2 regions of the Peribacillus sp. TH27 genome follow, and region 2 is predicted to be linked to the other one. Evidence: a T-box and tRNA genes for the amino acid it is inferred to sense, from the RefSeq annotation. Region 2 holds a T-box; the other holds one or more tRNA genes.
What was found. The T-box of region 2 lies ahead of leuS (leucine--tRNA ligase). A T-box ahead of a tRNA ligase gene usually reads a tRNA of that ligase, here a tRNA-Leu.
Positions count from the first base shown of each region.

Region 1 (3,399 bases), 790 kb from region 2:
ATAAGGGGCATGATGATTTGACGTCATCCCCACCTTCCTCCGGTTTGTCACCGGCAGTCACCTTAGAGTGCCCAACTGAATGCTGGCAACTAAGATCAAGGGTTGCGCTCGTTGCGGGACTTAACCCAACATCTCACGACACGAGCTGACGACAACCATGCACCACCTGTCACTCTGTCCCCCGAAGGGGAACGCCCTATCTCTAGGGTTGTCAGAGGATGTCAAGACCTGGTAAGGTTCTTCGCGTTGCTTCGAATTAAACCACATGCTCCACCGCTTGTGCGGGCCCCCGTCAATTCCTTTGAGTTTCAGCCTTGCGGCCGTACTCCCCAGGCGGAGTGCTTAATGCGTTAGCTGCAGCACTAAAGGGCGGAAACCCTCTAACACTTAGCACTCATCGTTTACGGCGTGGACTACCAGGGTATCTAATCCTGTTTGCTCCCCACGCTTTCGCGCCTCAGTGTCAGTTACAGACCAGAAAGTCGCCTTCGCCACTGGTGTTCCTCCAAATCTCTACGCATTTCACCGCTACACTTGGAATTCCACTTTCCTCTTCTGCACTCAAGTTCCCCAGTTTCCAATGACCCTCCACGGTTGAGCCGTGGGCTTTCACATCAGACTTAAGGAACCACCTGCGCGCGCTTTACGCCCAATAATTCCGGACAACGCTTGCCACCTACGTATTACCGCGAGTCTGCTGGCACGTAGTTAGCCGTGGCTTTCTGGTTAGGTACCGTCAAGGTACCAGCAGTTACTCTGGTACTTGTTCTTCCCTAACAACAGAACTTTACGACCCGAAGGCCTTCTTCGTTCACGCGGCGTTGCTCCGTCAGACTTTCGTCCATTGCGGAAGATTCCCTACTGTCGCCTCCCGTAGGAGTCTGGGCCGTGTCTCAGTCCCAGTGTGGCCGATCACCCTCTCAGGTCGGCTACGCATCGTCGCCTTGGTGAGCCATTACCTCACCAACTAGCTAATGCGCCGCGGGCCCATCTATAAGTGACAGCTAGAGGCCGTCTTTCCATCTTCTCTCATGCGAGAAAAGAACGTATCCGGTATTAGCTCCGGTTTCCCGAAGTTATCCCAGTCTTATAGGCAGGTTGCCCACGTGTTACTCACCCGTCCGCCGCTAATCTCAGGGAGCAAGCTCCCATCGATTCGCTCGACTTGCATGTATTAGGCACGCCGCCAGCGTTCGTCCTGAGCCAGGATCAAACTCTCCGAAGAAATGTTTGACTTGCTCATTTTGCTTTTTTGATAGTGTGTGCTCACTTAAAATTTAACGTTGGCGCTTTGTTTTGTTCAGTTTTCAAAGAGCAATATTTGATTCCTTTAAAGAATCAACTTTTACATCATATCAAAGCTTGTTTAGCTTGTCAAGTTTTTTTTGGTGGAGCCTAGCGGGATCGAACCGCTGACCTCCTGCGTGCAAGGCAGGCGCTCTCCCAGCTGAGCTAAGGCCCCAAAAATCAATGGTCGGGAAGACAGGATTCGAACCTGCGACCCCTTGGTCCCAAACCAAGTGCTCTACCAAGCTGAGCTACTTCCCGAAAAAACATGGTGCGCCCGGCGGGAGTCGAACCTACAACCTTCTGATTCGTAGTCAGATGCTCTATCCAATTGAGCTACGGGCGCATATTAAGATGGTGCCGAGGACCGGAATCGAACCGGTACGGTAGTCACCTACCGCAGGATTTTAAGTCCTGTGCGTCTGCCAGTTCCGCCACCCCGGCATAAATAAATAGTGGAGCGGAAGACGGGATTCGAACCCGCGACCCCAACCTTGGCAAGGTTGTATTCTACCACTGAACTACTTCCGCAAACATGCGGGTGAAGGGACTTGAACCCCCACGCCTTGCGGCGCCAGATCCTAAGTCTGGTGCGTCTGCCAATTCCGCCACACCCGCATAATAAAATGGTGAGCCATGAAGGATTCGAACCTTCGACCCTCTGATTAAAAGTCAGATGCTCTACCAACTGAGCTAATGGCTCATAGAAACTATTTATAAATGCTATATTAAGCTTGTATGAAAATGGTGCCGGCAAGAGGACTTGAACCCCCAACCTACTGATTACAAGTCAGTTGCTCTACCAGTTGAGCTACACCGGCAGGTGTAAAAATGGTGGAGGATGACGGGATCGAACCGCCGACCCTCTGCTTGTAAGGCAGATGCTCTCCCAGCTGAGCTAATCCTCCATATGAAACTGCTTGGCGGCGTCCTACTCTCACAGGGGGAAACCCCCAACTACCATCGGCGCTGAAGAGCTTAACTGCCGTGTTCGGAATGGGAACGGGTGTGACCTCTTCGCTATCGCCACCAAACAATAAAGGAACGTTGTTCCTTCAAAACTAGATAATAAGAAGGTATTTCATTTTTTAAAGCGTGGTTAAGTCCTCGATCTATTAGTATCAGTCAGCTCCACATGTCGCCACGCTTCCACCTCTGACCTATCAACCTGATCATCTTTCAGGGATCTTACTAGCTTGCGCTATGGGAAATCTCATCTCGAGGGGGGCTTCATGCTTAGATGCTTTCAGCACTTATCCCGTCCGCACGTAGCTACCCAGCTATGCCTTTGGCAAGACAACTGGTACACCAGCGGTGCGTCCATCCCGGTCCTCTCGTACTAAGGACAGCTCCTCTCAAATTTCCTGCGCCCGCGACGGATAGGGACCGAACTGTCTCACGACGTTCTGAACCCAGCTCGCGTACCGCTTTAATGGGCGAACAGCCCAACCCTTGGGACCGACTACAGCCCCAGGATGCGATGAGCCGACATCGAGGTGCCAAACCTCCCCGTCGATGTGGACTCTTGGGGGAGATAAGCCTGTTATCCCCGGGGTAGCTTTTATCCGTTGAGCGATGGCCCTTCCATGCGGAACCACCGGATCACTAAGCCCGACTTTCGTCCCTGCTCGACTTGTAGGTCTCGCAGTCAAGCTCCCTTGTGCCTTTACACTCTACGAATGATTTCCAACCATTCTGAGGGAACCTTTGGGCGCCTCCGTTACTCTTTAGGAGGCGACCGCCCCAGTCAAACTGCCCACCTGACACTGTCTCCCACCCCGATAAGGGGCGCGGGTTAGAATTTCAATACAGCCAGGGTAGTATCCCACCAACGCCTCCACCGAAGCTAGCGCTCCGGCTTCTCAGGCTCCTACCTATCCTGTACAAGCTGTACCAAAATTCAATATCGAGGTCGCAGTAAAGCTCCACGGGGTCTTTCCGTCCTGTCGCGGGTAACCTGCATCTTCACAGGTACTATAATTTCACCGAGTCTCTCGTTGAGACAGTGCCCAGATCGTTACACCTTTCGTGCGGGTCGGAACTTACCCGACAAGGAATTTCGCTACCTTAGGACCGTTATAGTTACGGCCGCCGTTTACTGGGGCTTCGGTT
Region 1 is NZ_JAEKEV010000002.1:3,039,323-3,042,721, forward strand. Features, by position in the region: rRNA gene JFU24_RS15945 (16S ribosomal RNA) at 1-1,225, opposite strand, end outside; tRNA gene JFU24_RS15950 (tRNA-Ala) at 1,387-1,462, opposite strand; tRNA gene JFU24_RS15955 (tRNA-Pro) at 1,472-1,548, opposite strand; tRNA gene JFU24_RS15960 (tRNA-Arg) at 1,557-1,633, opposite strand; tRNA gene JFU24_RS15965 (tRNA-Leu) at 1,643-1,731, opposite strand; tRNA gene JFU24_RS15970 (tRNA-Gly) at 1,744-1,818, opposite strand; tRNA gene JFU24_RS15975 (tRNA-Leu) at 1,824-1,905, opposite strand; tRNA gene JFU24_RS15980 (tRNA-Lys) at 1,915-1,990, opposite strand; tRNA gene JFU24_RS15985 (tRNA-Thr) at 2,033-2,108, opposite strand; tRNA gene JFU24_RS15990 (tRNA-Val) at 2,120-2,195, opposite strand; rRNA gene rrf (5S ribosomal RNA) at 2,206-2,321, opposite strand; rRNA gene JFU24_RS16000 (23S ribosomal RNA) at 2,383-3,399, opposite strand, start outside.
Region 1: it encodes a tRNA-Leu, which carries the amino acid that the T-box ahead of leuS (leucine--tRNA ligase) is inferred to sense. The anticodon was not compared.

Region 2 (3,399 bases):
ACAGTCCGGCCGTGTTGCAATGGAGAGGCCGACGACACCCTCTTGAGTCAGTACGCTTTCGTATTTTTCACGAAGCTCTGCCACGGGTGCATGCGTATTCGTGAACGCTTGGAAATAGGCCATATACTTTCCGTCTTTCCATTTATGATGCATTCGTTCACTGACTTTCTTAAACTGGACGTCGAGCGGCTCAACGCGGTTACCTGCAAAGTCTCCCGATCCAGAGACACTGCAGAAGCTACAGCCTCCATGTGCGACGGTGCCATCACGGTTCGGACAGTCAAAACCGCCGTCTAGAGCAACCTTAAAAACTTTATGTCCAAAGTGATTGCGTAAGTGATAATTCCAAGTATGATATCGTTTGTTATCCGATGCATATATAAACGGGTTTGCTTGATTCAAGTCAGCAACCTCCTAAGAATAATAAAGCGCAACATATATTATACAACATTCTGGCAGCTAGGTCTTTTTTCTAAAAATAAGCGTATAATGTATACTTGAAGGTTAAACATTGGCTACTAATGCCAGTATATCTAGTGAATGATAAATCCAATCGGGAGCTGATGGACATGACTGGTCAAGTTGAAGAAGCAATTAATCAAATGAAAAAGAAATTAGCCGAAAATAATCAGGTGATCGAAGTAAATGAAGATGGGTTTATATATAAAGCCACTTGTACCTTCAATTCACCTGCCTCGGACGAACAAATTCATTCCTTTGAACAGAAAACTGGATTGCTGCTGCCCGATGATTATAAAGAATTTTTGAAAATAACGAATGGATGCCGTCTGTTCGATAACCTCGAATCCGGGGGAGAAAATGATTTATACAGCCTGGATGATATTATTAATTACACATATGAAGACTCCTACGAAGGATGTTATAAGATTGCCTGCATCTATCAAGATAATATCGTGATTGATGGGGAAGCCGTTGCGAAAGGCGATAAGAATTATTTAATGGTAAAAGGACATATAGACGATTTTGAAGAAGGCGAGAAACTTCATATGGGCTTTGCCGAATGGATTGATCAGTTTATTTCCCATCAAGGAGAGAAATTTTGGGATAAATAATGATTCCTCAAAAAAACTGATAATCCACTCGTTATTTGCTCAAACTAATCGAGATGATTCCGAATCATCCAAATGAGACGCGAAGGAGAGGGTTTGAAATGGCCACCAGACAATCCATCGATCATTTTTTAGAGCAATGTGAAGGGGCTCTCCATTTTGCAGAGTTTGAATTTAACGAGGCCTCACGGCAGGAGCATTATGATGATGAACAATTTCAAAATTCGCAAAGATATATCGAAGAGGCTTTGACGGATATGGAACGATTGTATGCCAGTTCGAATGCCCAACAACGAGATATGCTTGCTCGGATGCAACAGCAGTTGAATGAACTGAAAAATGAGATGATTTTACTGCGTCATTAAAGTAAGAATGGGGGCTATGGATGCATAGCCTCCTATTTATTTTCGAACGATTTTTCTCAAATATGCATATATAATGAGAAACCTGTTGATAATGTTGGTGAACGGCTATTGCAATTATCGGTAAAATTGACTAGAATGTAATATAATCAAATATTCTCATAAAGACTATGATGAGGAGCAGTAGCGATTAGAACCAGTATAGAGAGTTGACGGATGGTGCAAGTCAACCTGGAATGATTGTGAACTCGCCTTGGAGTTACAGGTGTGAAGGTAATAGTAATGCCTGGCGTTTAATCCATGTTACGGATGTTTGAGCTGGGCGGTTTTTTAAGTATCGCCAATGTGGGTGGTACCGCGGGAAGATATACATAATCCTCTCGTCCCTATTTGGGATGAGGGGTTTTTTTATTGTTTTTTTATACGGAAATTAGGAGGAAATCAAATGAGTTTTGACCATAGAAGTATAGAAACAAAATGGCAACAGTATTGGGAGGGCAATAAGACATTTAAAACGGGGGAAGAGAGCGGAAAACGTAAATTCTACGCGCTTGATATGTTCCCATACCCATCAGGAGCGGGTCTTCATGTTGGGCATCCTGAAGGTTATACGGCAAGTGATATTTTAGCAAGAATGAAACGGGCGCAGGGGTATAATGTGTTACATCCAATCGGCTGGGATGCTTTTGGACTTCCGGCAGAGCAGTATGCGATTGATACGGGGAATGACCCAGCGGAATTTACGGAACACAACATCAACACATTCCGCCGTCAAATCAAGGCGCTTGGTTTCTCTTATGACTGGGACCGCGAAATCAACACGACCGACCCTGAATATTATAAATGGACGCAATGGATCTTCTTGAAATTATATGAAAAGGGTCTTGCTTATATTGATGAAGTAGCTGTGAACTGGTGTCCGGCACTTGGCACGGTTTTGGCTAACGAAGAAGTCATCGATGGAAAAAGTGAGCGTGGAGGCCATCCGGTTGAGCGCCGTCCGATGAAGCAGTGGATGCTTCGAATCACAGCTTATGCAGACCGTTTGATCGACGATTTGAATGATGTGGATTGGCCGGAGAACATTAAGGATATGCAACGTAACTGGATTGGCCGTTCTGAGGGAGCGGAAGTGACGTTCAATATCGATGGCCACGATGAAACATTCACGGTGTTTACGACTCGTCCGGATACTTTATTCGGTGCAACGTATGCTGTATTGGCTCCAGAGCATTCATTTGTTGATAAAATTACGACTACGGAACAAAGATCTGCAGTTGACGCATATTTAGATGAAGTGAAACATAAAAGCGACTTGGAAAGAACAGACTTGGCAAAAGATAAATCAGGCGTGTTCACAGGGGCTTATGCAATAAATCCAGTCAATGGCGAGAAAATGCCGATCTGGATTGCTGATTACGTGTTAATCAGCTACGGAACGGGTGCTATCATGGCCGTTCCTGCGCATGATGAACGTGATTATGAATTTGCTGTTAAATTCGAATTGCCAATTAAAGAAGTTGTAGCTGGTGGAGATGTGACAAAAGAAGCATACACAGGCGACGGTCTTCATGTGAATTCTGAATTCCTAGATGGATTGAATAAAGAAGAAGGCATTTCAACCATGATCAAATGGCTGGAAGAAAAAGAAATCGGCACGAAAAAAATCACGTACCGTCTTCGCGACTGGTTATTCAGCCGCCAACGTTACTGGGGTGAACCGATTCCAATCATCCATTGGGAAGATGGCACGATGTCCGCAGTGAAAGAAGAAGAACTACCATTGATTTTACCGAAAGCAACAGACATCAAGCCTTCAGGCACTGGTGAATCACCGCTTGCGAACATTGCAGAATGGGTGAATGTAACGGATGAAAACGGACGTAAAGGCCGCCGTGAGACGAATACAATGCCACAATGGGCAGGTAGCAGCTGGTACTTCCTTCGTTATATTGATCCGGACAACA
Region 2 is NZ_JAEKEV010000002.1:3,829,051-3,832,449, forward strand. Features, by position in the region: gene JFU24_RS19885 (TIGR01212 family radical SAM protein) at 1-402, opposite strand, end outside; gene JFU24_RS19890 (SMI1/KNR4 family protein) at 570-1,073, shown strand; gene JFU24_RS19895 (DUF2524 family protein) at 1,172-1,435, shown strand; T-box leader at 1,594-1,823, shown strand; gene leuS (leucine--tRNA ligase) at 1,878-3,399, shown strand, end outside.